Regions from separate parts of the Streptomyces sp. NBC_00016 genome, predicted to be linked through region 3. Evidence: riboswitches for the same ligand, from Rfam matches in the RefSeq annotation. Region 3 holds a riboswitch; each other region holds the start of a gene.
What was found. A riboswitch is a leader RNA that binds a small molecule or an ion and turns the genes downstream of it on or off. The one in region 3 is predicted to bind ZMP and ZTP.
Positions count from the first base shown of each region.

Region 1: linked by a shared signal. The riboswitch ahead of OG933_RS17655 (glycine hydroxymethyltransferase) and the one ahead of OG933_RS44480 (bifunctional 5,10-methylenetetrahydrofolate dehydrogenase/5,10-methenyltetrahydrofolate cyclohydrolase) in region 3 are both predicted to bind ZMP and ZTP.
Region 2: linked by a shared signal. The riboswitch ahead of OG933_RS00575 (bifunctional 5,10-methylenetetrahydrofolate dehydrogenase/5,10-methenyltetrahydrofolate cyclohydrolase) and the one ahead of OG933_RS44480 (bifunctional 5,10-methylenetetrahydrofolate dehydrogenase/5,10-methenyltetrahydrofolate cyclohydrolase) in region 3 are both predicted to bind ZMP and ZTP.

Region 1 covers NZ_CP108304.1:4,009,119-4,018,600, reverse strand. The annotation lists gene OG933_RS17675 (DUF3050 domain-containing protein) at 1-135, shown strand, start outside; gene OG933_RS17670 (DMT family transporter) at 116-982, opposite strand; gene OG933_RS17665 (hypothetical protein) at 1,112-1,591, shown strand; gene OG933_RS17660 (glutathionylspermidine synthase family protein) at 1,624-2,811, shown strand; ZMP/ZTP riboswitch at 2,933-3,023, shown strand; gene OG933_RS17655 (glycine hydroxymethyltransferase) at 3,064-4,515, shown strand; gene trpS (tryptophan--tRNA ligase) at 4,597-5,610, shown strand; gene OG933_RS17645 (2'-5' RNA ligase family protein) at 5,798-6,376, shown strand; gene OG933_RS17640 (decaprenylphospho-beta-D-erythro-pentofuranosid-2-ulose 2-reductase) at 6,398-7,153, opposite strand; gene OG933_RS17635 (FAD-binding protein) at 7,150-8,523, opposite strand; gene OG933_RS17630 (phosphatase PAP2 family protein) at 8,656-9,165, shown strand; gene OG933_RS17625 (decaprenyl-phosphate phosphoribosyltransferase) at 9,158-9,482, shown strand, end outside.
Region 2 covers NZ_CP108304.1:114,741-124,222, forward strand. The annotation lists gene OG933_RS00550 (DUF6131 family protein) at 12-167, opposite strand; gene OG933_RS00555 (Asp23/Gls24 family envelope stress response protein) at 255-743, opposite strand; gene OG933_RS00560 (hypothetical protein) at 1,055-1,561, opposite strand; gene OG933_RS00565 (hypothetical protein) at 1,627-2,181, opposite strand; gene OG933_RS00570 (MFS transporter) at 2,481-3,707, opposite strand; gene OG933_RS00575 (bifunctional 5,10-methylenetetrahydrofolate dehydrogenase/5,10-methenyltetrahydrofolate cyclohydrolase) at 4,289-5,155, opposite strand; ZMP/ZTP riboswitch at 5,178-5,263, opposite strand; gene OG933_RS00580 (GNAT family N-acetyltransferase) at 5,718-6,218, opposite strand; gene OG933_RS00585 (PPOX class F420-dependent oxidoreductase) at 6,270-6,638, opposite strand; gene OG933_RS00590 (hypothetical protein) at 6,936-8,228, opposite strand; gene OG933_RS00595 (FUSC family protein) at 8,474-9,482, shown strand, end outside.
Region 3 covers NZ_CP108304.1:10,105,739-10,115,220, forward strand. The annotation lists gene OG933_RS44465 (hypothetical protein) at 1-514, shown strand, start outside; gene OG933_RS44470 (PPOX class F420-dependent oxidoreductase) at 812-1,180, shown strand; gene OG933_RS44475 (GNAT family N-acetyltransferase) at 1,232-1,732, shown strand; ZMP/ZTP riboswitch at 2,187-2,272, shown strand; gene OG933_RS44480 (bifunctional 5,10-methylenetetrahydrofolate dehydrogenase/5,10-methenyltetrahydrofolate cyclohydrolase) at 2,295-3,161, shown strand; gene OG933_RS44485 (MFS transporter) at 3,743-4,969, shown strand; gene OG933_RS44490 (hypothetical protein) at 5,269-5,823, shown strand; gene OG933_RS44495 (hypothetical protein) at 5,889-6,395, shown strand; gene OG933_RS44500 (Asp23/Gls24 family envelope stress response protein) at 6,707-7,195, shown strand; gene OG933_RS44505 (DUF6131 family protein) at 7,283-7,438, shown strand; gene OG933_RS44510 (catalase) at 7,854-9,482, shown strand, end outside.

The DNA.
Region 1 (9,482 bases), 6.1 Mb from region 3:
CCCATGGCCATGCAGATGGTCGCCGACCTGTGCGGCACGGACGACACGCGCTGGCAGGAGGCCGTCGAGACGGCCACCCTCGCGCTGGAGGCGAGGATCCGCCTGTGGGACGGCATCACGGAGGCGATGGCCTGACCGGCGGCTCCGGTGCCGGCTCCGTCACGGACGCCTCTTCGGGCGCCTCCCCGAACCGGGCCAGTGCCAGCGCTCCCGCCACGGCGACGGCGAAACCGAGTACGGCCAGCCAGCCGAGCCCCTCCCGGGTCCGGTCGCCCAGCCACACCACGCCCACCAGCGCCGGACCGATCGTCTCGCCGATCACCATCCCGGCCGTGGCGGTCGTCACCGACCCCCGCTGGAGAGCCGTCGTCAGCAGCAGGAACGCGGCACCGCCACCCAGCAGCAGCGCGTACAGGGCCGGGTCGGTGAGCAGCTCCGACGGGTCGAGCGAGTCGATCAGCCGCACCGCCACCTCCACCACCCCGAACCCGAAACCGGCCCCGAGGCCCAGCACCAGCGCCCGTGCGCGTCCGGTCAGCCGCCGTCCGGCCAGTCCCAGCAGCAGCACCCCGCCCGCCGCGCCGAGCATCACCCACGGCAGCGCCTGCGGTCCGCTCTCCTCGCCCTCCGTCCCCGCCGCCAGGCCCAGCATCGCCAGGCCCGCGCACACCACCCCCACCGCCGCCCACTCGGTCCGGCTCAGCCGCACCCGCAGCAGCCGCGCCGCGACCACCGCCGTCACCGCCAGGCTCGACGCGAGGGCCGCCCCCACGGCGTAGATCGGCACCGAGCGCAACGCGGCGATCTGGAACAGGAACCCCAGCCCGTCCAGCGCGAGCCCCGCCAGATACCGCCACTCCCGCACCGCCCGCAGCAGCAGCGCCGCGTCCCCGCCGCTCCCGCCGACGGCCGCCCGCGCCGCCATCGCCTGCAACACCGTCGCCGTACCGAAGCAGACCGCCGCGCCGAGTGCGCACACCATTCCAAAGAGCACGAAAGGACTGTAGGGGAACGGCTGGTGGGCGGGCCGCCTTCGGTCGCTCTCGGCACGGTGTCTAGGCTGACGGCCGGAAATCGTCGTAGCGGCGATGCGGAAACGGGGAGACGGAACATGGCGGACGCGCGTCGCAGACTTCGCTCGGGCACGGTCGTACTCGGCGGCATGGGAGTGCTCGCGGCGGCCCTGTCCGCCTGCTCCTCCGACCCCGACAAGCGGTGCGTCGACCGCGACAGCTACAACCTCACCAAGGGCTACAAGGTCGTCGCCGACAAGAACTGCAAGTCCACGTCCGGCAAGTCCGGCTCGGCCGGCAAGGTCGGCAAGTCCGCCACGGCCGCCACCGACGCCGCCTGGTACTACGGCGGCGACAAGAAGGGCTCCTGGGTCGACGGCGGCTCCTTCACCAAGCCGGGCAAGGGGTCCAGCGGCTCGACCGGTTCGAGCAGCAGCAGTGGCGGCAGCAGTAGCAGTGGCGGCAGCAGCAGCAGCGGCGGCAGCGGCAGCAGTGGCGGCAGCGGAGTCGACCGGAACGGGTTCGGCGGCGACAGCGACAGCGGCAGCGGTGTCGGCAAGGGCAGCTCGGGCGGCTGAGCGCCCGAGCGGCTGAACAGGACACCGGCACCGTGCGACGTCACACCATCGAACCCCGCCCCGACTGGCAGCGGACCGTCGAGGACCAGGGTCTCGTCTACCCCCTCACCCGTCACCCCGACGGCCGGCTGCGCCCCTACTGGGACGAGAGCGCGTACTACGTCTTCACCCTCGACGAGGTCGAGGCGCTGGAGGAGACCGTCGAGGAACTGCACACCATGTGCCTGGCGGCCGCCGCCCACCTCGTCGAGACCGACCGCCTCGCCGACCTCGGCATCACCGACCCGCGGATCGCGGCGGCGGTCGCCGAGGCCTGGCACCGGCGTGCCGAACTCCCCTCCGTCTACGGCCGTTTCGACCTCCACTACGACGGCACCGGCCCGGCGAAGCTCCTGGAGTACAACGCGGACACCCCCACCTCGCTCGTGGAGGCGGCCTCCCCCCAGTGGTTCTGGATGGAGGAACGATTCCCCGGCGCCGACCAGTGGAACTCCCTCCACGAACGCCTGGTCGCCGCCTGGAGGAAGCAGGCCCCCCTGCTCCCGCCCGGCAGCCCGCTCCACTTCGCGCACTCCTCGGCGGACGAGCTGGGCGAGGACCTCATGACGGTCGCCTACCTCAAGGAGACCGCCGAGCAGGCCGGCCTGGACACGGCCTGGATCTCCATGGAGGAGATCGGCTGGGACCCGCTGTCCGGCCGCTTCGTCGACCGTCAACTCCGCTTCATCCGCAGCTGCTTCAAGCTCTACCCCTGGGAGTGGCTGACCACCGACCGCTTCGCGGGCCATGTCCTCGACACCCTCGACAACGGCGGCGGCACCGGCACGACCCTGTGGATCGAACCGGCCTGGAAGATGCTCCTCAGCAACAAGGCCCTGCTGGCCGTCCTGTGGGAGCTGTACCCCGGACACCCCAACCTCCTCCCCGCCTACCTCGACGGGCCCCGCGAACTGGCGGCCACCACCGGCTATGTCGCCAAGCCGCTGCTGGGCCGCGAGGGCGCCGGCGTCACCCTGCACGCACCGGGCGGCGATCCCGCCCCGCGCACCGACGAAGCCTGCTGCTACCAGCAGTTGGCGCCCCTGCCCACGTTCGACGGCAACCACGTCGTCCTCGGCGCGTGGACGGTGGAGGACGAGTCGGCCGGCCTCGGCATCCGCGAGTCCTCCGGCCTGATCACGGACGAGTACGCCCGCTTCCTGCCCCACGTGATCCTCTAGGCGCCGCGACCCCGGTCCGACGGCTGCTCCAGGGCGACCGGAGGCGTGCTCCTGCGCGGATCCGACGTCGCTCGCATGGTGGACGCCGGACCTTGGGATTCGGGCCTGCCCGGTAGGCTGGCGAGCGGGCCGTGACTGGCGCGCTGGGATGGGACGGACCATCGGGGAGCGGCCTGTGAGCGACAAGAGTGCCGTGCGCCTGGGCCAGACCGAGAACCGTGACCGCACGCCACGCCCCCGGAGGCCGACGACATGTCCGAGCAGCAGTCCCTCTCCACCGAGTCCACCGCCTTCCGTGCCGCACTCGACGTGATCCGCGCCGTCGAGCCGCGCGTCGCCGACGCCATCGGCCAGGAGGTCCACGACCAGCGCGAGATGCTCAAGCTGATCGCCTCGGAGAACTACGCCTCCCCGGCCACCCTCCTCGCGATGGGCAACTGGTTCAGCGACAAGTACGCCGAGGGCACCATCGGCCGCCGCTTCTACGCCGGCTGCCGCAACGTGGACACCGTCGAGGCGCTGGCCGCCGAGCACGCCCGCGAGCTCTTCGGCGCCCGCCACGCGTACGTCCAGCCGCACTCCGGCATCGACGCCAACCTCGTCGCCTTCTGGTCGATCCTCGCCGACCGCGTGGAGGCCCCGGCCCTCGCGAAGGCGGGCGTCCGCCAGGTCAACGACCTCTCCGAGGCCGACTGGGCCGAGCTGCGCCAGGCCTTCGGCAACCAGCGGATGCTCGGCATGTCGCTGGACGCCGGCGGCCACCTCACCCACGGCTTCCGCCCCAACATCTCCGGCAAGATGTTCGACCAGCGCTCCTACGGCACGGACCCGGCCACCGGCCTGATCGACTACGAGGCCCTGCGTGCCTCGGCCCGCGACTTCAAGCCGCTGATCATCGTCGCCGGCTACTCCGCGTACCCCCGGCTGGTGAACTTCCGGATCATGCGCGAGATCGCCGACGAGGTCGGCGCGACCCTCATGGTCGACATGGCGCACTTCGCCGGCCTGGTCGCGGGCAAGGTCCTGACCGGCGACTTCGACCCGGTCCCGCACGCCCAGATCGTGACGACCACCACCCACAAGTCCCTGCGCGGCCCCCGCGGCGGCATGGTCCTGTGCGACGACTCCCTCAAGGACCAGGTCGACCGCGGCTGCCCGATGGTCCTCGGCGGCCCGCTCCCGCACGTCATGGCCGCCAAGGCCGTCGCCCTGGCGGAGGCCCGCCGGCCGTCCTTCCAGGACTACGCCCAGCGCATCGTCGACAACTCCCGCGCCCTCGCCGAGGGCCTGACGCGGCGCGGCGCGACCCTGGTCACCGGCGGCACGGACAATCACCTGAACCTGATCGACGTGGCCTCCTCCTACGGGCTCACCGGCCGGCAGGCCGAGGCGGCGCTGCTGGACTCGGGCATCGTCACCAACCGCAACGCCATCCCCGCCGACCCGAACGGCGCCTGGTACACCTCCGGCATCCGCATCGGCACCCCGGCGCTGACCACCCGGGGCCTGGGCACGGCCGAGATGGACGAGGTCGCGTCCCTGATCGACCGGGTCCTGACCACGACGGAGCCCGGCACGACGAAGTCGGGCGCCCCCTCGAAGGCCGCCCACGTCCTGGACGCGAAGGTCGCGGACGAGATCTCCCGGCGGGCGACCGACCTGGTGGCGGGCTTCCCGCTGTACCCGGAGATCGACCTCGGCTGACCCCGGCGGCACCCCGGGCGGCCCCCGTGGCCGCCCGGGACCCGTTCCGGGCGGTCTCCGCGCTCTGAGACAATGATGGACATGGCCTCAGACCGACCCCGCGTGCTCTCCGGAATCCAGCCCACCGCCGGCTCGTTCCACCTCGGCAACTACCTCGGCGCCGTCCGCCAGTGGGTGGCGCTCCAGGAGACCCACGACGCGTTCTACATGGTCGTCGACCTGCACGCGATCACGGTCCCGCAGGATCCGAAGGAGCTCAGCGCGAACACGCGGCTGGCCGCCGCCCAGCTCCTCGCGGCCGGTCTCGACCCGGACCGCTGCACGCTCTTCGTCCAGAGCCACGTCCCCGAGCACGCCCAGCTCGCCTGGGTCATGAACTGCCTCACCGGCATGGGCGAGGCGAGCCGGATGACCCAGTTCAAGGACAAGTCCGCCAGGCAGGGCGCCGACCGCGCCTCCGTGGGCCTGTTCACGTACCCGATCCTCCAGGTCGCGGACATCCTGCTGTACCAGGCCGACGAGGTGCCGGTCGGTGAGGACCAGCGCCAGCACATCGAGCTGACCCGCGACCTCGCGGAGCGTTTCAACGGCCGCTTCGGCGAGACCTTCACGATCCCGAAGCCGCACATCCTGAAGGAGACCGGGAAGATCTACGACCTTCAGGACCCGTCGATCAAGATGAGCAAGTCGGCGTCCACGCCGAAGGGCCTCATCAACCTGCTCGACGAGCCGAAGGCGACGGCGAAGAAGGTCAAGAGCGCGGTCACGGACACCGACACGGTCGTCCGCTACGACACCGAGAACAAGCCCGGCGTCAGCAACCTGCTCGGCATCTACTCGACGCTGACCGGCACGAGCGTCCCCGAGCTGGAGCAGCGCTACGAGGGCAAGCTCTACGGCGCGCTCAAGACGGACCTCGCCGAGGTCGTCGTCGACTTCGTGACGCCGTTCCGGGACCGCACCCAGCAGTACCTGGACGACCCCGAGACGCTCGACTCGATCCTGGCCAAGGGTGCGGAGAAGGCGCGCGCCGTCGCCGCGGAGACCCTCTCCCGGACGTACGAGCGGGTCGGCTTCCTGCCCGCGAAGCACTGAGCGGCGCTCGGAAGCACGCGGAAGCACTCGGGGCGCACCGCACACCTGTTCCTCTGGGCAGAGCGCTGCACATCACTTTCCCTGCGCCTGCCCAGAGCACAGCTGTGGCCGTACAGTCGATAGCCGTACGACTGAGTACGAACCCGGCAACACACCCCGCCAGGACGACATGACGACAGGAGAAGACGTGGGGACCGTAACGATCGGTGTGTCGATCGCGGTCCCGGAGCCTCACGGCAGCCTGCTCCAGGAGCGGCGCCTGGGCTTCGGCGACGTCGCGGCTCACGGCATCCCCACGCACGTCACACTGCTGCCGCCGACCGAGGTCGGGACGAACGCGCTGCCCGCCGTCGAAGCGCACCTCGGCGAGGTCGCCGCGGCCGGCCGCCCCTTCCCGATGAGGCTGTCCGGCACCGGCACCTTCCGGCCCATGTCGCCGGTGGTCTACGTGCGGGTCGTCCAGGGCACCGAGACCTGCGCCTGGCTCCAGCAGCGGATCCGGTCCGCCTCCGGGCCGCTGACCCGCGAGCTCCAGTTCCCCTACCACCCGCACGTCACCGTCGCGCACGGCATCGACGAGGCGGCGATGGACCGGGCCTTCGACGAGCTCGCCCACTACGAGGCCGAGTGGTCCTGCACCGGCTTCGCCCTCGCCGAGCAGGGCGCCGACGGCGTCTGGCGCAAACTGCGCGACTACGCCTTCGGGGGCGCGGTCGTACCCCCGCAGGCGGCCCACGTCGACCGCGGCTCGCTGCCGACGCGCTAGCGGCGCGCCCCGGCGGCTCCGCTAGATCGGCAGCCTGCGGAACAGCCCGCGGGGCGCGTGACGCAGCGCCGACATCACCACGCGCAGCACGCCCGGCACCCACACCGTCTCCGAGCGGCGCCGCAGCCCCAGCTCGACGGCGGTGGCGACCGCCTCGGGGGTGGTCGCCAGCGGCGCCTCGGGCAGCCCGGCGGTCATCTTCGTCCGGACGAACCCGGGGCGTACGACCATGACGTGCACGCCGGTCCCGTGCAGCGCGTCGCCCAGTCCCTGGGCGAAGGCGTCGAGGCCCGCCTTGCTGGAGCCGTAGATGAAGTTCGAGCGGCGGGCCCGCTCGCCGGCGACGGAGGAGAGGACGACCAGGGAGCCGTGCCCCTGGGTCTGCAGGGCGCGCGCGGCGACCAGCCCCGCCGACACCGCCCCCGTGTAGTTGGTCTGCGCGACGCGCACCGCGGCCGCCGGGTCGCGTTCGTCGTTCGCCTGGTCGCCGAGGACGCCGAAGGCGAGCAGCACCGCGTCGACGTCGCCCTCGGCGAAGACCTTGCCGAGGACCGTCTCGTGGGACGCGGGGTCGAGCGCGTCGAAGGGCACGGTGTGGACGTCCGCCCCCAGGGTGCGCAGCTCGGCGGCGGCCGACTCCAGGGCGGGCGACGGGCGCCCGGCCAGCCACACCGTGCGGGTGCGGCGGACGATCAGCCGGCGGGCGGTGGCCAGCGCGATGCCGGACGTGCCGCCGAGGACGAGCAGGGACTGGGGGAGGCCGAAGGCGTCCTTCATGGTGACTCCTGGAAGTTGAGCCGGCGGGCGAGGTCCGACACGAACACCCCGCGCGGGTCCAGCTCCGCGCGCAGCGCGCGGAAGTCGTCGAGGCGCGGGTACATCGCGGTGAGGAGTTCGGGGCGCAGCCGGGAGTCCTTGGCGAGGTAGACGCGGCCGCCCGCGGCGGCCACCTCCGCGTCCAGCTCGTCGAGGAAGGCGCCGAGGCCGGGCAGTCCGGCCGGGATGTCCAGGGCGAGGGTCCAGCCCGGACGCGGGAAGGACAGCCAGCCGGGGTCGGCGTCCCCGAACCGCTTGAGGACGGCCAGGAAGGACGGGCAGCGGCGGGCGGAGAGGCGTCCCACGATCCGGCGCAGGGTGTCCTCGCGTCCGTACCCGACGACGAACTGGTACTGCACGAAGCCGTCGCGGCCGTAGACACGGTTCCAGTGCGGGACGCCGTCGAGGGGGTGGAAGAAGGCGGACAGGCTCTGGAGTTCGCCGGTACGCGCGCGGGGCGCTCTGCGGTACCAGAGTTCGTTGAACAGTCCGACGGTCGTCCGGGTGAGCAGGCCGCTCGGCAGGAACGCGGGAGCGGCCGGGAGCCGGGACGGGCGGAACGCGAGCGGGGCCCTGCGCGCGCGGGCGGGCAGGGCGTCCAGGGGCGCGTGCTCGCCGCGGGTCAGCACCGCGCGTCCGGTGGCCGCGCCGCGTGCGAGGAGGTCGATCCACGCGACCGAGTAGCGGTAGCGGTGGTCGCCGGCCGTCAGCCGGGCCATCAGGTCGTCGAGGTCGGCGGCCCGCTCGGTGTCGACCGACATCAGCGACGTCCCGACCGGCTGGAGCCGGATCCTGGCCGTCAGGACGACGCCGGTCAGGCCCATGCCGCCGGCGGTCGCGTCGAACAGGTCGGTGCCCTGCTCCACCGTGCGGATCGTGCCGTCCGCCGTGAGCAGCTCGAAGGACAGCACATGCCGGGCGAAGGACCCGGACACATGGTGGTTCTTGCCGTGGATGTCGGCGCCGATCGCGCCGCCCACGGTCACATACCGGGTGCCGGGGGTCACCGGCACGAACCAGCCGAGCGGCAGCAGGACCTCCATGAGCCGGTGCAGGGAGACCCCCGCGTCGCACAGGACGCTCCCGTCGTCGGCGTCGATGACGTGGATCCGGTCCAGCCCGGTCAGGTCGATCACCGCCCCGCCGGCGTTCTGCGCCGCGTCTCCGTAGGCGCGCCCCAGCCCCCTGGGGATGCCTCCGCGTGGCCCGCACTCCCGGACCGCCGTCACGGCCTCCGCGTAGGTCCGGGGGCGGACCAGGCGTGCGGTGGTGGGGGCGGTGCGGCCCCATCCCGTGACGGAGACGTTCTCGGTAGTGGTCTCGGCAGGCATGCTGGTGACCGTATCGCCTCTATATGGGCGATTAATTTTGAAACATGCATCACTCCCCGAAATGGGTGATTAATGGGATGTCGCTCAATATTGCCGGAGTTCCGAGGACACAGGCGTGAACAGTGAGTCCACATGGACGAACTCGACGACCTGGACCACCGGATCCTCTCGGCGCTCCACGCCCGGGGCGCGGACCCACGCGTCGCCCGCGTCGCGCGCGCCCTCTCCTGGGCGGGCGAGCACGCCGCCCTGTGGCTCGCGGCGGGCGTCGCGGGAGCCGCCGTCGACAGCTCCCGGCGCGGCGCCTGGCTGCGCGCCACCGCGCTCACCGCGGGCGCGCACGCCGCCAGCATGGGGATGAAACGTCTTGTCCGACGCCCGCGCCCCGCCCACGTCGAACCCCTCGTGCGCACCGCGGGACGGCACTCCTTCCCCAGCTCGCACGCGACCTCCGCCACGGCCGCCGCCGTCGCCTACGGCTCGCTCGGGGCGTACGCCACCGCGCCGCTCGCCGCCGCGATGTGCCTCTCCCGTCTGGTCGCCGGTGTCCACCACCCCTCCGACGTGGCGGCGGGCGCGGCCCTGGGGGCGGTCACCGCACGGCTGGGGGCGCGCTGGATGAGAGAGGGCCACCATGGCTGAGGCACTGCTCCACCAACAGCGCACGCACCGCCCGCCGGCCCCCCGGCCCCCGAGCGACCGCCCCGGCACCCTCGTCGGCGGCATCCTGCGGACCACTCGTCCCAAGCAGTGGGTCAAGAACATCCTGGTCGTCGCCGCCCCGGCAGCGGCCGGCCGGCTCTTCTCCCTGCACGCGGTCACCCGACTCGCCCTCGTCTTCGCCCTGTTCACCGCCTGCGCCGCGGCCGTCTACCTGGTCAACGACGCCCGTGACGCCGAGGCCGACCGCGCCCACCCCACCAAACGGCACCGCCCGATCGCCGCCGGACAGGTCCCGG
Region 2 (9,482 bases), about 10 Mb from region 3:
TCAGGGCCGGTTCACCAGTAGTGGCGTCGTCCGGCGACGGCGTGTCCCATCGCGCCGAGGATCCACAGGGCCGCTCCGACGGCCACCAGGATGACCCCGATGGTCCATAGGACGGCTATGCCGGTGACGAGGCCGATGACGAGCAGAACGACGCCCAGGATGATCATGACGTTCCCCTTGGGGAGTGGTGGCCGCTCCCCCGCGAGCAGCGGATCTTCATCTGTGCGAGAAAGGGGTGCGGGGGCTGTGGGAGCTCACCTCACCCGGTCCTCGTCGGGTTCGGACTCCTCCTCCTCGTCGGGGAGGCGGACGTCGCCGACGGCGATGTTCACCTCGACGACCTCCAGACCCGTCATCCGCTCCACAGCGTTGATGACGTTGGAGCGCACGTCGCCGGCCACGTCGACGATGGCGACGCCGTACTCGACGACGATGTCCAGGTCGACGGCGGCCTGGCGCTCACCGACTTCGACCTTCACCCCTTGCGTGACGCCCCCGCTGCCGCCGGGGACCCTGTCCCGCATGGCACCGAAGGCGCGGGCCACGCCGCCGCCGAGGTTGTAAATTCCCGGCACCTCACGGGCGGCCATGCCCACGATCTTGGCCACCACGCCGTCCGCGACAGTGGTCTTGCCCCGGGTCTGCGCCGGAGCCCCGACCCCGGTACGGCCCTTCAACGTGCTCACGTCCGCATCGGGCCGGCCCGTCGAGCCGCGGTTGCTGCTGGTGGTGGTGTCTGTCATGGCGATCGCCTCGGCCCCTGTCCGATGTGCTGTGCGGGCTCCGGGTACCCGCTTCTCCTGAGCCGCGAACGGATCGCACGATCAAAAGGAACGGCTCCGCTCGGTGACGCTCAGACGCCGGGTCCTCTTCGTGCATGGCGCGAAGCGAAGCCCGGATGTAGGCATGCAGGCGTGGTGGCATGCGGGCGCGGCGCTCCACCCTGATCGGTCCGTCGGAGGCGCGTCCGCGGGACGGGTGGGGCGATCAGGCCGGCGTTGTCCGGGCCTCTGCCGCCGTGCCACCGCGTCATGTCGTGTCGCGTCGCGTCGTGTCAGGTGACCAGCAGGCGGTTGAAGAAGGAACGGTAGTGGCGCAGCGCTTGGCGCAGGTCTTCGGTGTCGGCCTGTTCGCCCCTGTTCCACTGTCCTTCGAGTTCCTGTTTGTGGTCGGCGAAGGTGGCGGCCAGCCTCTGCATCACGTCGGCGACGAGGGCGTCGGCGGTGTGCACGGCGTCCCGCGGGTCGTCCACAAACCTGTCCTGCACCTCCTGCCAGCGGGTGCGGAACCCTTCCTCGTCCTCTGTGGTGAGGAGCTGCGGGACGTCGTCCTCGCCTTGGACGGGCTGGCCCGCGGTCCGGGCCGGAGTGCCTGCCGCGGCCTCCACCGGCTCCCTTTCAGCGGGCTTGCTCGGCGTGTCCGTGCTCTCACCGGGGAAGGTCGGCACATCGGCAGGAGGGCCGGCCGCGCCCTCCTGTACGGACCGGTCGCGAGGCCGGGCGAGGTCGTCGGTGGACAGGCCGCTCGCGGCGGCGGTGCCCGGTGTGTCTTCGCGTCGCATGTCTCCTCCGTTCCTGGACGCCTGGCGGCGTCCCGGTTCGGGCGGCGGGCTGTTCGCTGAGCCCTTCAGGCCCGGGCGTGGCGGGGTCGTCCGCCGTCAGCGAGCAGCTCGTCGAACAGGGCGCGGTAGTGCACCATGGCACCCCGCAACTGTTCGGTGGTCGCCTCGTGGCGGGTGCTGAGCACGTCGACATCGTGGGCGGCCCGGTAGTGCTCGAGGGTGCGGCCGTGCTCGACCGAGAGGTCCTTGAGCTGTTGCTCGAAGTCGTGGGTCGGGTAGCCGCGCTCGTGCATCAGGGAGGTCACCAAGCGGTCGGCATCGTGCACGGCGTCTTCCGGGCGGTCCACGAATTCGTCCTGCACGTTGGTCCAGTCCCGCGTGTACCGATCCCTGACGCTGCTGTCCAGCGGCTTGATGTCCAGCGTGTCATGTCGCTTCTCGCGGGCACGGAGCTCACGCTCGCCGGCCGTGCGGCTGTCGGCGTCCTCTACCGTGCGCGTGTACTCCGGGCCGAAGCGCTCACGCAGCTTCCGGCGGCGCCTGAGGGAGACCGCGACGGCTACCAGGGCGATCACCACCACGACGGCAACGATGATTGCCAGAAGTGTCCCTGTCGACATGGGCAGGACCCCCTCACGGGCGCGCCATATATTCCTATTTTGCCGATTCCCTACCTTTTGCCTTTGAAACGAGACAGCTGATCAGTACCTGCAGAAGGCAGCACCGCAGCCCGGCCGGCCCGCCCTGCCGGACTGCGGACCGCGGACCGCGGACCGCTGACTGCTGACTGCTGACTGCTGTCTGCTGACTGCGAGGAAGCACCGCACGGGGGTGCACTTGCCGGCGGACTCGGGCCTGTGCGCGCGGATCCTGTGGTCCGCCATGACTTCGGGAGAGCGCCCCCACCGTGCACGCGTTGTCAGGCCGTCGGGATCTGCCGGGCCTCGGCCGGGGATTCCGTCGGGGTTTCGGCTGCCGATGACGTGATCAGTGCGGAGGGTCCGGTCCCGCGGTCGGTGAGGCCAGCGAGGAGGGCGAGGGCGAGGCCGGCGGCGGCGAGGGCCGCGCCGACCAGGGCGGGCGAGGCCCAGCCCCAGCCGGCCGAGATGGCCAGGCCGCCGAGCCAGGCGCCGCCGGCGTTGGCCAGGTTGAAGGCGGAGTGGTTGGAGGCCGCCGCCATCGTCGGGGCGTTCCTCGCCTTGGCCATGAGCAGCATCTGCACGGGTGTGGTGACCAGGGCGCCCATCGCGCCCATGAAGGCGAGTGTCACCAGGGCGGGAACGGTGCTGTGGACCGTGAAGTAGAACGTCACGAGCGACGCGCCCAGCAGGGCGAGCCCTCCGTACAGCGTCGGGCGCAGGGCGCGGTCGGTCAGCGGGCCCGCGATCAGCGTGCCCAGCGTCATTCCGCCGCCGTAGAGCGCGAGGACCCAGGTGGTCGAGGAGTCGGAGAGACCCGTCACGTGGGTCAGGATCGGCACCAGGTAGCTGTAGACGGCGAAGAAGCCGCCGAATCCCACGACGGCGGTGGCCAGGCCGAGGGCGACCTGCCGGTTGCCCATGGCGCGCAGTTCGTGCCGGATGCCGGCCTGGTTGCTGCGGGGCTGGTCGGGGACGAAGGCGGCCAGCGCGGCCAGCGCGACGAGGCCGATGACGGCGACGGCGCAGTAGGCGTAGCGCCAGCCCAGTTGCTGTCCGAGAGCCGTGCCGGCCGGGACGCCGATGATGTTGGCGATGGTGAGTCCGAGGAACATCCTCGACACGGCCCGCCCGGCCCGTTCGGGGGCGACCAGCCGGGAGGCCACGACGGCGCCCACGCCGAACAGTGCTCCGTGGGGCAGGCCCGCCAGGAAGCGTGCGGCGAACAGCAGGCCGAAGCCGGGTGCGAGGGCGGACGCGACGTTGCCGATCACGAACAGGGCAGACAGCAGGAGCAGGAGTCGTTTGTGGGCGATGCGCGCGCCGATGCCCGTCAGGAGCGGGGCACCGACGACGACGCCGAGCGCGTAGGCGGAGACGATGTTGCCGGCGTGCGGCACGGACACGCCGACCCCGTCGGCGATCTGGGGCAGCAGCCCCATCGTGGCGAACTCGGTCGTACCGATACCGAACGCGACGAGGGCAAGGGCCAGCAGGGCCAGTGGCATGGAGCGGAAGTACCTTTCGCGGGCGGCGGTCCGGATCGTGGCGGAGCAGGCGGGACCACGAGGTGTCCTGCTCCTGTGGCCATTCGCGCCGGCCACCGTTGCCCGGTGCGCCCCCCAGGGCAGGGAAGGCCCACAAGCAGTGCAGCGGTGGCACATGCCCACGCATTCCAAGATCGGCCGACAGGAATTATGGCCTGCATCACACCGGCTCCGGGGGTCGGTCATGCGGTGCCGGTCATGCGGGTGCCGGCCATGCCCCGGGCGCGCGCAGGGACGGTCTGCGGGCGGCGGAGGGTCGGTCCCCGGCCGGTGGCGGAGGGTCGGTCCTCGGCCGGTCGTCGTCGGTGCTGAGCGCTCAGGCACTTGAGACAGGCAAGTGGTCAGGCGGCCGCGGTCGTCATGGACGGGGCACGGGCGGGCGGCCCGTGCCCCGTCGGCGGCCGGCGGCCGGCTCCCGGCTTCGCGGTCGTCGGCGTCTCGTTCTGCAGGCAGGCACGCACGAACAGCCCCCGCGCGATGTCGGTGCCGGTATCGCGCGGGGGCTGTTCGTGGCTGCTGCGGTCGCCGTTGCGACGGAAGGGTCAGTGGTGCGTGATGCCGAGTTGGTTCGAGGCGGCGTCGACGGTCTGCGCGAGCAGGACGGCGATGGTCATCGGGCCGACGCCGCCGGGCACCGGGGTGATCAGACGGGCTCGGGTGAGGGCGGTGTCGAAGTCCACGTCGCCCACGTTGCCCGGGTTGTAGCCGGCGTCGATCACCACCGCGCCGGGCTTGATGTCCTCCCCCCGGATCAGCCGGGGCCGTCCCACGGCCGCCACCACGACGTCCGCTTCCCGGATGATGTCCGGCAGGTCCGCCGTGCGGGAGTGGCAGTAGGTCACCGTCGCGTTCCGGGCGAGCAGGAGCATTCCCACCGGTTTGCCGAGGATCGCGCTGCGGCCCACCACGGCGGCGCGCCGGCCGGTGAGATCGACGTCGTAGGCCTCCAGCAGCCGCATGATGCCGCCCGGGGTGCAGGACACGAAGCCCGGCAGCCCGAAGCTCATGGCGGCGAAGGAATGTGCCGTGACCCCGTCGACGTCCTTGTGCGGGGCGATGGCCTCGAACGCCGCCCGCTCGTCGATGTGCGGGCCGCAGGGATGCTGGAGCAGGATGCCGTGCACGTCCGGATCGTCGGACAGGCCGGCGAGCGTGTCGATCAGCTCGGCGGTCGTGGTGGTGGCGGGCAGAGCGATGTGCCGGGACCGGATACCCGCCTTCGCGCACCGCGCCCGTTTCATACGGACGTAGGTGACCGACGCGGGGTCCTCCCCCACCAGCACCGTCGCCAGGCAGGGGCTGGTCCCGGTGTGTTGTGAGATCTGTGCCGCCTTGGCAGCAGCCTCTTCGACGATGCGTCCGGCAAGACCGGTGCCGTCCATGAGCTGGGCCGTCCGAGTCGCGGACATCGTTGCCTCCGGGGTGTGGCCGACCACTCGCCCAGGCGCACGGCAACGACGTCTCGTCAGACCGCTCCCCGGTGGTGCTCCACCTCAGCGCCAGTCACGGCCCACAGCGCACTGTAGTAGACGCGCAGCCTGCTCACACCGGTCAATGTCCGGTGCCAGGAGGCGACTTGCCGGGGCCCGCCGGCTCGGGCCGGGGGCGGGGGCGAAGGGTGGGGTCGTGAAGGGGCGGTCGCCTGCGCGGCGAAAGGCTCTGCGGGGCTTCAGCCGGACGATCGTCCCCGCAGGCAATAGGTGAGGCCCGGGGACACTGTCCCCTTCACGACCACGTCCTGCACAACACGGCCTGCCCTGGCGGCATTCCCGTGCCGTCACCGTGGCGGCATTCCCGCACCGTCGACCGGCCCGGCGGGCTCCCGTCCCGGCTCGGGGGAATCACGGGACCGGGGCCCTGCCGTCGCCTTCCCGGCAGCGTGGGCATACGGATGCGTCAGGCGCCCGTGCGGCTGCGGCTGCGTGCTTGGGGCATGTGCGGGCCGCGGCCGCGTGTGGCTGAGGCGGCTGTTTACACGGTGCGCTCCATGCAGAGCAGTTGGTCGCGCGTTTCCCATGAGGGGACGACGGTGAAGCCGAGCCGCTCGTACAGGGCGATGGCGCTCGTGCGCCATTTCCACACCGACAGGCGTACCGTGCCGACGCCGTTGTCCGCGGCGTGCGCAAGCGCGGCGGCGATCAGGCCGGACGCGATACCCCGGCTCCGCGATGCCGGGTCGGTCCAGAGTCTTTTGATCTCCGAGCGTCCGCCGGCGGGGGCGGTCAGCACGACGCAGCCCACGGCTGTGTCGCCGCCGCTCAGAGCGATCAGCACGGTGTCGTCGGCGAACGCGGCCCGCGGGTCGAGGATTTCCGTCCGGTAGCGGTCCGGCAGCGCGTCCACATCGGCGACCGGGTCGCCCTTCTCGGCCTGCGTCCGCAGGTGGTAGGCCGCCAGCAGCTCGGCCGGCCGGGCCGCCGCAGGGCCCTGACCTGGCCAGCGGACGATGACAACCCCGTGTCGATCGGTCATTGCGCCAGCATCACACGAGCCGTACCCGCGCCTCAGGAGGGGTGGGTACGGCTAGTTCTCGAGGCCCCAGCTGTGGATCCGCCTGGGGTGGACGCGGATCACCTCCTCGCTGAAGTGCGGGCCCAACTCGTGCGGGCCGACGAGGAGTTCGGCCTCTCCTCGGATGTCCACGCCGCGCACGGTCCAGGGCCGCAGGCTCACGACGTCGTCCACGACGAGCGCGGCCTTCGGGTTCTTGCGGAGATTGCGCCACTTCTTCGTCTGTCCCATGGCGAATCCGCCGATCAGGATCGTGCCGTCTTCCTGCAGGAAGAACCCCACGGGATTGGCCTGCGGCTGCCCCGACGGGTCGACCGTCGCGAGGCGCCCCAACCGCTGCGACATCAGGTACGCGCGTTCGGCCGTGCTGAATTCGGTCATGGCAGCAGCCAAACATGTTCCCGGCCGCGCGCACATCGGGTCACCGACCTAGGTCCGGGGGCTGAGACCGAGTCCCGACCCTGCAACGTCAACGGCGCCCCACACGCTGCTGCGCCACCCCTTCTACAGTGAGGCGTTCCTCAACCCGGGCCTGCGCGACGGCCCAGGGCTGGCTGGAGGAGCAGGTCCGTGCCAGCGCCCTGGAGCGGCAGACCGGCGATCTGCGGCACGTCATCGGCCGCCCGGCCACCACCCTCGACGAGGCCGGCGGTGCCGTACTCAAAGGCTTCAGGGGCTTCAGAGGCTGCGGAAGTCCTTCGCGTCGGGGTAGGTCACGTCGGTGCAGCCGCGCCGCTTGGTGATGTCGTCGACGTAGGCGCGGAACAGGGTGTTCAGTCGCCGGGAGCCGAGGATGTCGTCGTAGGTGTAGCTGGAGCTGAGGGTGTGCAGGGCGGGTTTGCCGTCGCAGACGGAGGAGGCCCACCACGCTCCGTCGGCGTGTCCGGCCGTTCCCGCCTTGATGATCGCGTCCTGGGCGCCGAGGGCCTCATATCCCACGGTGTGCGCCTCCGGGCCGAAGTAGGAGGCGGTGCGCAGCCACCAGGGCGAGTGGGTGAGCGCGCTGCGGGCGTAGTCGCGCTGGTCGTCGTTCAGTTCGTCGGCGATCCGGCCCACCTGGTCGGGGCCGACCGCCAGAAGGCAGCCTTCGAGGGGGTTGGCGTTGCGCAGGGGTATCGCGAGGGCGCGGTCGGGCAGCCGGTCCTGTCCCTGTTGTGTGAGGTGTGCGGCGAACCAGCTGCAGGAGCCGCCGGCCGTCTTCGCGGGGCGAAGAGTGATCGGCACGGAGGCGAGCCGGCGGCCGGGCAGGGCGGCCAGGCTGGTCTTGCAGCCGATCCGGTCGGCTGCTGCCTCGGCGGCGGTGCGGGCGATGCGGGCGAGGCGTTCACGGTCGGCCGCGGAGACGTCGTCGTAGTCGGCGCGGGCGGTGACGTTCAGCAGTTCGGGGGCCGTCGTGCGGCTGCCCGGTCCGCACGCGGCGCGCACGGTCGTGTACCAGTCCCCGTACCGGCCCAGGGTGCCGTCGCCCACGGGCCACGCTTCGGGGCGCCGGTCGGCGACCGCCGTGACATCGTCCTTCTCGCCGTTCTCGGTGTCGTCGGTGTCGTCGGTGTCGTCGGTGTCGTCGGTGTCGTCGGTGTCGTCGGTGTCGTCGGTGTCGTAGAACGGCTCGAGTCCGCTGTCGTCACCGATCCAGTTCATCGGCTCGGAGGCGTCGCTGCGCCGCACCACCAGCGTGAACAGACTCGTGGTCTTTCCGGGGCCGGGCACCTTGTAGACGGTGCAGGAACTGTGCAGTTCGCGGCTGTCGATCCGGTACTCGTCGTAGTCGCTGGCCTTCGCCCGGACCATCCCGCCCTGCAGGTCCATCACCGCGGCCCCCGACACGAGCCCGCCGCACGCCGCGCTGATGTCGCGCTCGCTGGACGCGCGGTCGCGGAGGTCGTCGGCCGTCAGCCAGCCCGCGTACAGGCTCAGCCCGATCCCGCCCCACGCCGTCCACCGCCACAGCCCGATCAGTCCCGCGCGCACCGCAACTCCCCCGTTGTGAACCCGTCCGGCGCGATCCGTGCCGCGCCGGTCGCCGAGCGTAGACGGCCGCCGTCCGGCACGTTGAGGGAGGGCGGCAGACACGTTCCGCGTAGACCCGCGGGCGTGCGGGCGGCTCGTAATCTGGTCGGGTCTCATCGCCTGTGGGAGGGAAGTGTGCTCGTGCCGCCGTACGGGGAAGGGGCTGCGGGCGGGACTGCGGGCGGGGCTGTGCGTTGCCGTCGGCGGTGAGCGTCCTGGGCCGCCTCGGCCGTCCGGTGCCCGGCGGGCTGCGCCCGCTGAGCGTGCAGGAGGTGCGGGGCGGGGCCCGGATGGTGCTGTGCGCCACGCTGTCGTGGTACCTGGCGGTCGAGCTGGGCATCAACAGTGCCCCCATCGCCGCTGTGCTGCCTGCGGTGTTCACCTTGTCCGGGATCCCGCTGTGGGCCCCCCGGCTGGGGCTCTACCGTCTGGGCAGTGTCCTGCTGGGGGTGGGCATCGCGGCGCTCGCCCTGCGCTGGCTTCCCGTGTCCACGCTCTCCCTCGCCGTCGTGGTGAGCGCCGGATACCTCGCCAGTCTCCTGGTGCGTATCGACGGTGCTCCCAGCCAGCAGGTGCTCGTCAGCGCCGTGCTCGTCTTCGGTGTGCCCGTCTCCGGCTATCCGGAGCAGCGCGTTCTGGAGAACCTGGTGGGGATCGCGGTGGTCATCCTCCTGGGTCCCCTGCTGTGGCCTCCCGACCCCAGCCGTCTGCTGTCCGGCCGGCTCGACGCCTACCGCGACCGGCTCGACCGTCTGCTGGCGGAGCTGGGCCGCCACCCCGGCCGGGCCCCGCTGGGGCAGGGGGCGGGGCAGAAGGCGGGGCAGGCGGGGGGCCTGTGGCAGCAGCCCCATGACCTCGCGCGGGATCTGGACCGGGCCCGGCGGGCGCTGCGCTGGAGTGTGACGCACCGTCGTTCGGCCGCCGCGCTCGACGAGGTCGGATACCGCATCCAGCTGGCCGAACGCACCGCGGCTCCCTTGCACTGCCTCACCGCGCAGCTGCGGGCCGCGGGCGGGCAGGCGGCGGCCGGCCCCGGTGACGCTCACGCCGGGGAGGGCCCCGGCCCGTTGCTGGACGCGGTGCGGCACGCGCTGATCCGCGCGCTGGCCGGCGCCGATCCCACGGAACCGATCGCCCGGGCCCGGGTGATCGGCGAACGGGGCGGGCCTGCCGGGAGCGGCCGGCACGACAGCCTGCTTCGCGGCATCCTGCTGC
Region 3 (9,482 bases):
CGGCGGCTCCTGCAGCTGGTTCGCCGCACACCTCACACAACAGGGACAGGACCGGCTGCCCGACCGCGCCCTCGCGATACCCCTGCGCAACGCCAACCCCCTCGAAGGCTGCCTTCTGGCGGTCGGCCCCGACCAGGTGGGCCGGATCGCCGACGAACTGAACGACGACCAGCGCGACTACGCCCGCAGCGCGCTCACCCACTCGCCCTGGTGGCTGCGCACCGCCTCCTACTTCGGCCCGGAGGCGCACACCGTGGGATATGAGGCCCTCGGCGCCCAGGACGCGATCATCAAGGCGGGAACGGCCGGACACGCCGACGGAGCGTGGTGGGCCTCCTCCGTCTGCGACGGCAAACCCGCCCTGCACACCCTCAGCTCCAGCTACACCTACGACGACATCCTCGGCTCCCGGCGACTGAACACCCTGTTCCGCGCCTACGTCGACGACATCACCAAGCGGCGCGGCTGCACCGACGTGACCTACCCCGACGCGAAGGACTTCCGCAGCCTCTGAAGCCCCTGAAGCCTTTGAGTACGGCACCGCCGGCCTCGTCGAGGGTGGTGGCCGGGCGGCCGATGACGTGCCGCAGATCGCCGGTCTGCCGCTCCAGGGCGCTGGCACGGACCTGCTCCTCCAGCCAGCCCTGGGCCGTCGCGCAGGCCCGGGTTGAGGAACGCCTCACTGTAGAAGGGGTGGCGCAGCAGCGTGTGGGGCGCCGTTGACGTTGCAGGGTCGGGACTCGGTCTCAGCCCCCGGACCTAGGTCGGTGACCCGATGTGCGCGCGGCCGGGAACATGTTTGGCTGCTGCCATGACCGAATTCAGCACGGCCGAACGCGCGTACCTGATGTCGCAGCGGTTGGGGCGCCTCGCGACGGTCGACCCGTCGGGGCAGCCGCAGGCCAATCCCGTGGGGTTCTTCCTGCAGGAAGACGGCACGATCCTGATCGGCGGATTCGCCATGGGACAGACGAAGAAGTGGCGCAATCTCCGCAAGAACCCGAAGGCCGCGCTCGTCGTGGACGACGTCGTGAGCCTGCGGCCCTGGACCGTGCGCGGCGTGGACATCCGAGGAGAGGCCGAACTCCTCGTCGGCCCGCACGAGTTGGGCCCGCACTTCAGCGAGGAGGTGATCCGCGTCCACCCCAGGCGGATCCACAGCTGGGGCCTCGAGAACTAGCCGTACCCACCCCTCCTGAGGCGCGGGTACGGCTCGTGTGATGCTGGCGCAATGACCGATCGACACGGGGTTGTCATCGTCCGCTGGCCAGGTCAGGGCCCTGCGGCGGCCCGGCCGGCCGAGCTGCTGGCGGCCTACCACCTGCGGACGCAGGCCGAGAAGGGCGACCCGGTCGCCGATGTGGACGCGCTGCCGGACCGCTACCGGACGGAAATCCTCGACCCGCGGGCCGCGTTCGCCGACGACACCGTGCTGATCGCTCTGAGCGGCGGCGACACAGCCGTGGGCTGCGTCGTGCTGACCGCCCCCGCCGGCGGACGCTCGGAGATCAAAAGACTCTGGACCGACCCGGCATCGCGGAGCCGGGGTATCGCGTCCGGCCTGATCGCCGCCGCGCTTGCGCACGCCGCGGACAACGGCGTCGGCACGGTACGCCTGTCGGTGTGGAAATGGCGCACGAGCGCCATCGCCCTGTACGAGCGGCTCGGCTTCACCGTCGTCCCCTCATGGGAAACGCGCGACCAACTGCTCTGCATGGAGCGCACCGTGTAAACAGCCGCCTCAGCCACACGCGGCCGCGGCCCGCACATGCCCCAAGCACGCAGCCGCAGCCGCACGGGCGCCTGACGCATCCGTATGCCCACGCTGCCGGGAAGGCGACGGCAGGGCCCCGGTCCCGTGATTCCCCCGAGCCGGGACGGGAGCCCGCCGGGCCGGTCGACGGTGCGGGAATGCCGCCACGGTGACGGCACGGGAATGCCGCCAGGGCAGGCCGTGTTGTGCAGGACGTGGTCGTGAAGGGGACAGTGTCCCCGGGCCTCACCTATTGCCTGCGGGGACGATCGTCCGGCTGAAGCCCCGCAGAGCCTTTCGCCGCGCAGGCGACCGCCCCTTCACGACCCCACCCTTCGCCCCCGCCCCCGGCCCGAGCCGGCGGGCCCCGGCAAGTCGCCTCCTGGCACCGGACATTGACCGGTGTGAGCAGGCTGCGCGTCTACTACAGTGCGCTGTGGGCCGTGACTGGCGCTGAGGTGGAGCACCACCGGGGAGCGGTCTGACGAGACGTCGTTGCCGTGCGCCTGGGCGAGTGGTCGGCCACACCCCGGAGGCAACGATGTCCGCGACTCGGACGGCCCAGCTCATGGACGGCACCGGTCTTGCCGGACGCATCGTCGAAGAGGCTGCTGCCAAGGCGGCACAGATCTCACAACACACCGGGACCAGCCCCTGCCTGGCGACGGTGCTGGTGGGGGAGGACCCCGCGTCGGTCACCTACGTCCGTATGAAACGGGCGCGGTGCGCGAAGGCGGGTATCCGGTCCCGGCACATCGCTCTGCCCGCCACCACCACGACCGCCGAGCTGATCGACACGCTCGCCGGCCTGTCCGACGATCCGGACGTGCACGGCATCCTGCTCCAGCATCCCTGCGGCCCGCACATCGACGAGCGGGCGGCGTTCGAGGCCATCGCCCCGCACAAGGACGTCGACGGGGTCACGGCACATTCCTTCGCCGCCATGAGCTTCGGGCTGCCGGGCTTCGTGTCCTGCACCCCGGGCGGCATCATGCGGCTGCTGGAGGCCTACGACGTCGATCTCACCGGCCGGCGCGCCGCCGTGGTGGGCCGCAGCGCGATCCTCGGCAAACCGGTGGGAATGCTCCTGCTCGCCCGGAACGCGACGGTGACCTACTGCCACTCCCGCACGGCGGACCTGCCGGACATCATCCGGGAAGCGGACGTCGTGGTGGCGGCCGTGGGACGGCCCCGGCTGATCCGGGGGGAGGACATCAAGCCCGGCGCGGTGGTGATCGACGCCGGCTACAACCCGGGCAACGTGGGCGACGTGGACTTCGACACCGCCCTCACCCGAGCCCGTCTGATCACCCCGGTGCCCGGCGGCGTCGGCCCGATGACCATCGCCGTCCTGCTCGCGCAGACCGTCGACGCCGCCTCGAACCAACTCGGCATCACGCACCACTGACCCTTCCGTCGCAACGGCGACCGCAGCAGCCACGAACAGCCCCCGCGCGATACCGGCACCGACATCGCGCGGGGGCTGTTCGTGCGTGCCTGCCTGCAGAACGAGACGCCGACGACCGCGAAGCCGGGAGCCGGCCGCCGGCCGCCGACGGGGCACGGGCCGCCCGCCCGTGCCCCGTCCATGACGACCGCGGCCGCCTGACCACTTGCCTGTCTCAAGTGCCTGAGCGCTCAGCACCGACGACGACCGGCCGAGGACCGACCCTCCGCCACCGGCCGGGGACCGACCCTCCGCCGCCCGCAGACCGTCCCTGCGCGCGCCCGGGGCATGGCCGGCACCCGCATGACCGGCACCGCATGACCGACCCCCGGAGCCGGTGTGATGCAGGCCATAATTCCTGTCGGCCGATCTTGGAATGCGTGGGCATGTGCCACCGCTGCACTGCTTGTGGGCCTTCCCTGCCCTGGGGGGCGCACCGGGCAACGGTGGCCGGCGCGAATGGCCACAGGAGCAGGACACCTCGTGGTCCCGCCTGCTCCGCCACGATCCGGACCGCCGCCCGCGAAAGGTACTTCCGCTCCATGCCACTGGCCCTGCTGGCCCTTGCCCTCGTCGCGTTCGGTATCGGTACGACCGAGTTCGCCACGATGGGGCTGCTGCCCCAGATCGCCGACGGGGTCGGCGTGTCCGTGCCGCACGCCGGCAACATCGTCTCCGCCTACGCGCTCGGCGTCGTCGTCGGTGCCCCGCTCCTGACGGGCATCGGCGCGCGCATCGCCCACAAACGACTCCTGCTCCTGCTGTCTGCCCTGTTCGTGATCGGCAACGTCGCGTCCGCCCTCGCACCCGGCTTCGGCCTGCTGTTCGCCGCACGCTTCCTGGCGGGCCTGCCCCACGGAGCACTGTTCGGCGTGGGCGCCGTCGTGGCCTCCCGGCTGGTCGCCCCCGAACGGGCCGGGCGGGCCGTGTCGAGGATGTTCCTCGGACTCACCATCGCCAACATCATCGGCGTCCCGGCCGGCACGGCTCTCGGACAGCAACTGGGCTGGCGCTACGCCTACTGCGCCGTCGCCGTCATCGGCCTCGTCGCGCTGGCCGCGCTGGCCGCCTTCGTCCCCGACCAGCCCCGCAGCAACCAGGCCGGCATCCGGCACGAACTGCGCGCCATGGGCAACCGGCAGGTCGCCCTCGGCCTGGCCACCGCCGTCGTGGGATTCGGCGGCTTCTTCGCCGTCTACAGCTACCTGGTGCCGATCCTGACCCACGTGACGGGTCTCTCCGACTCCTCGACCACCTGGGTCCTCGCGCTCTACGGCGGCGGAATGACGCTGGGCACGCTGATCGCGGGCCCGCTGACCGACCGCGCCCTGCGCCCGACGCTGTACGGAGGGCTCGCCCTGCTGGGCGCGTCGCTCGTGACGTTCTACTTCACGGTCCACAGCACCGTTCCCGCCCTGGTGACACTCGCCTTCATGGGCGCGATGGGCGCCCTGGTCACCACACCCGTGCAGATGCTGCTCATGGCCAAGGCGAGGAACGCCCCGACGATGGCGGCGGCCTCCAACCACTCCGCCTTCAACCTGGCCAACGCCGGCGGCGCCTGGCTCGGCGGCCTGGCCATCTCGGCCGGCTGGGGCTGGGCCTCGCCCGCCCTGGTCGGCGCGGCCCTCGCCGCCGCCGGCCTCGCCCTCGCCCTCCTCGCTGGCCTCACCGACCGCGGGACCGGACCCTCCGCACTGATCACGTCATCGGCAGCCGAAACCCCGACGGAATCCCCGGCCGAGGCCCGGCAGATCCCGACGGCCTGACAACGCGTGCACGGTGGGGGCGCTCTCCCGAAGTCATGGCGGACCACAGGATCCGCGCGCACAGGCCCGAGTCCGCCGGCAAGTGCACCCCCGTGCGGTGCTTCCTCGCAGTCAGCAGACAGCAGTCAGCAGTCAGCAGTCAGCGGTCCGCGGTCCGCGGTCCGCAGTCCGGCAGGGCGGGCCGGCCGGGCTGCGGTGCTGCCTTCTGCAGGTACTGATCAGCTGTCTCGTTTCAAAGGCAAAAGGTAGGGAATCGGCAAAATAGGAATATATGGCGCGCCCGTGAGGGGGTCCTGCCCATGTCGACAGGGACACTTCTGGCAATCATCGTTGCCGTCGTGGTGGTGATCGCCCTGGTAGCCGTCGCGGTCTCCCTCAGGCGCCGCCGGAAGCTGCGTGAGCGCTTCGGCCCGGAGTACACGCGCACGGTAGAGGACGCCGACAGCCGCACGGCCGGCGAGCGTGAGCTCCGTGCCCGCGAGAAGCGACATGACACGCTGGACATCAAGCCGCTGGACAGCAGCGTCAGGGATCGGTACACGCGGGACTGGACCAACGTGCAGGACGAATTCGTGGACCGCCCGGAAGACGCCGTGCACGATGCCGACCGCTTGGTGACCTCCCTGATGCACGAGCGCGGCTACCCGACCCACGACTTCGAGCAACAGCTCAAGGACCTCTCGGTCGAGCACGGCCGCACCCTCGAGCACTACCGGGCCGCCCACGATGTCGACGTGCTCAGCACCCGCCACGAGGCGACCACCGAACAGTTGCGGGGTGCCATGGTGCACTACCGCGCCCTGTTCGACGAGCTGCTCGCTGACGGCGGACGACCCCGCCACGCCCGGGCCTGAAGGGCTCAGCGAACAGCCCGCCGCCCGAACCGGGACGCCGCCAGGCGTCCAGGAACGGAGGAGACATGCGACGCGAAGACACACCGGGCACCGCCGCCGCGAGCGGCCTGTCCACCGACGACCTCGCCCGGCCTCGCGACCGGTCCGTACAGGAGGGCGCGGCCGGCCCTCCTGCCGATGTGCCGACCTTCCCCGGTGAGAGCACGGACACGCCGAGCAAGCCCGCTGAAAGGGAGCCGGTGGAGGCCGCGGCAGGCACTCCGGCCCGGACCGCGGGCCAGCCCGTCCAAGGCGAGGACGACGTCCCGCAGCTCCTCACCACAGAGGACGAGGAAGGGTTCCGCACCCGCTGGCAGGAGGTGCAGGACAGGTTTGTGGACGACCCGCGGGACGCCGTGCACACCGCCGACGCCCTCGTCGCCGACGTGATGCAGAGGCTGGCCGCCACCTTCGCCGACCACAAACAGGAACTCGAAGGACAGTGGAACAGGGGCGAACAGGCCGACACCGAAGACCTGCGCCAAGCGCTGCGCCACTACCGTTCCTTCTTCAACCGCCTGCTGGTCACCTGACACGACGCGACGCGACACGACATGACGCGGTGGCACGGCGGCAGAGGCCCGGACAACGCCGGCCTGATCGCCCCACCCGTCCCGCGGACGCGCCTCCGACGGACCGATCAGGGTGGAGCGCCGCGCCCGCATGCCACCACGCCTGCATGCCTACATCCGGGCTTCGCTTCGCGCCATGCACGAAGAGGACCCGGCGTCTGAGCGTCACCGAGCGGAGCCGTTCCTTTTGATCGTGCGATCCGTTCGCGGCTCAGGAGAAGCGGGTACCCGGAGCCCGCACAGCACATCGGACAGGGGCCGAGGCGATCGCCATGACAGACACCACCACCAGCAGCAACCGCGGCTCGACGGGCCGGCCCGATGCGGACGTGAGCACGTTGAAGGGCCGTACCGGGGTCGGGGCTCCGGCGCAGACCCGGGGCAAGACCACTGTCGCGGACGGCGTGGTGGCCAAGATCGTGGGCATGGCCGCCCGTGAGGTGCCGGGAATTTACAACCTCGGCGGCGGCGTGGCCCGCGCCTTCGGTGCCATGCGGGACAGGGTCCCCGGCGGCAGCGGGGGCGTCACGCAAGGGGTGAAGGTCGAAGTCGGTGAGCGCCAGGCCGCCGTCGACCTGGACATCGTCGTCGAGTACGGCGTCGCCATCGTCGACGTGGCCGGCGACGTGCGCTCCAACGTCATCAACGCTGTGGAGCGGATGACGGGTCTGGAGGTCGTCGAGGTGAACATCGCCGTCGGCGACGTCCGCCTCCCCGACGAGGAGGAGGAGTCCGAACCCGACGAGGACCGGGTGAGGTGAGCTCCCACAGCCCCCGCACCCCTTTCTCGCACAGATGAAGATCCGCTGCTCGCGGGGGAGCGGCCACCACTCCCCAAGGGGAACGTCATGATCATCCTGGGCGTCGTTCTGCTCGTCATCGGCCTCGTCACCGGCATAGCCGTCCTATGGACCATCGGGGTCATCCTGGTGGCCGTCGGAGCGGCCCTGTGGATCCTCGGCGCGATGGGACACGCCGTCGCCGGACGACGCCACTACTGGTGAACCGGCCCTGACGGCCGATCGGTCCGCGGACGAACGGCCGCTGCCGCGTCGCCCCGGCCGAGCCGATCGGCGTGCCGTGGCCGACCTCGACCGTGGCCGAGGAAATGGCCTGCCGCACCGCCCTGGGACTGGACGACACCCGCCGGTACGCCGCCCAAGTCGACATCGCCATCCCAGTGCCGGCGGCTCTCCCTGAGACCGCGCGGCCCTTCGTACGCGCTACCGGTGACAGCCCGAGGAGTCGCGCACGACCAGTCAACGGGCGCACCTAGTTGCTGCGTCCGCTGAGGGGTACTTGCGCGGCCGGACACGGCTGCGCGGCGTTGGACGGATGTTCTTCATGCCCTTGTTATGCCGCCGCCCGTGGCGGTCATGGCTCGTGACGAGGTAGGCCGTACCCGAGCATGGAGGAACGATGTCGAAGCCCAACCCGATCAAAGCCGCAGCTGAGAAGCTGACGCAAGCGCTGGGCGACGAGGGTCCCGCCGAAGGCGTGCCTGGTGCACCGTCGCCGGAGCCGGTGCCGGTCGAGGAGCCTGTCGAGCCGCGTGCGCCGCTCCCGCCCAAGGCGGATCAAGGCACCCCCGAAACCGTCAGTCCCACCGGCCAGCCCACCGGCGCGGACCCCACCCGTAAAGCGCAGAGCGGCACCTACCTGACCACCGCCCAGGGCACCCGGCTCTACGACACCGATCACTCACTCAAGGCGGGTGCCCGTGGGCCGGTTCTTCTGCAGGACCACCACCTGCGCGAGAAGATCATGCACTTCGACCACGAGCGCATCCCCGAGCGCGTGGTCCACGCCCGCGGCGCCGGCGCTCACGGCATCTTCCAGGCCTACGGCACCGCCGAGAACGTCACGCGCGCCGCATTCTTGCGCAAAGACACCGAGACACCGGTCTTCGTGCGCTTCTCCACCGTGCTGGGATCCCGCGGATCCGCCGACACGGTCCGTGATACCCGTGGGTTCGCCACCAAGTTCTACACCGAGGAGGGTGTCTTCGACCTCGTCGGCAACAACATCCCGGTCTTCTTCATCCAGGACGCCATCAAGTTCCCCGACGTCATCCACGCCGGCAAGCCGCACCCGGACCGGGAGATCCCGCAGGCCCAGAGCGCCCACGACACCTTCTGGGACTTCGTCTCCTTGCACACCGAGGCCCAGCACCACACCTTGTGGAATATGTCCGACCGGGGGATCCCCCGCTCGTTTCGGACCATGGAGGGCTTCGGTGTCCACACCTTCCGCCTCGTCGACGCGCAGGGTGGCACGACGCTGGTGAAGTTCCACTGGAAGCCCAAGCTGGGAGTGCATTCCCTGGTGTGGGAGGAAGCCCAGATCACCAGCGGCGTCGACCCCGACTTCCATCGCCGCGACCTCGCCGACGCAATCGAAACCGGCGCCTACCCGCAGTGGGAGCTGGGCATCCAGGTGTTCCCGGACATCGCGGAGCAGACCTTCGAAGGCATCGACCTGCTCGACTCGACGAAGATCGTCCCCGAGGAACTGGCCCCGGTCCAGCCGATCGGCCTGCTGACCCTGGACCGCAACCCGAGCAACTTCTTCGCCGAGACGGAGCAGATCGCCTTCCACGTCGGCCACCTCGTGCCCGGCATCGACGTCACCGACGACCCGCTGCTTGCCGGCAGGCTCTTTTCCTACCTGGACACCCAGATCACACGCCTGGCCGGCCCCAACTTCAACCAGATCCCGATCAACAGGCCGCATTCGCCCGTCAACGACATGCTGCGCGACGGCTTTCACCAGCAGGCCGTACACACCGGGGTGGCGCCGTACAAGCCGAACTCGCTGGACGGCGGCTGCCCGTTCTTCGCCGGAGCGGACAGCGGCGCCTTCATCGAGACACCGGTCGAAGTGCCCGCCGGCCGCAAGGTCCGCGACGCCCCGGCCAGCTACGCCGACCACTTCAGTCAGCCCCGGCTGTTCTGGCTGAGCATGTCTGCGGTGGAACGCGAGCACATCATCGCCGCCTACACCTTCGAGCTCGGCAAGTGCTGGAGCAACGCCATCAAGGAAAGGCAG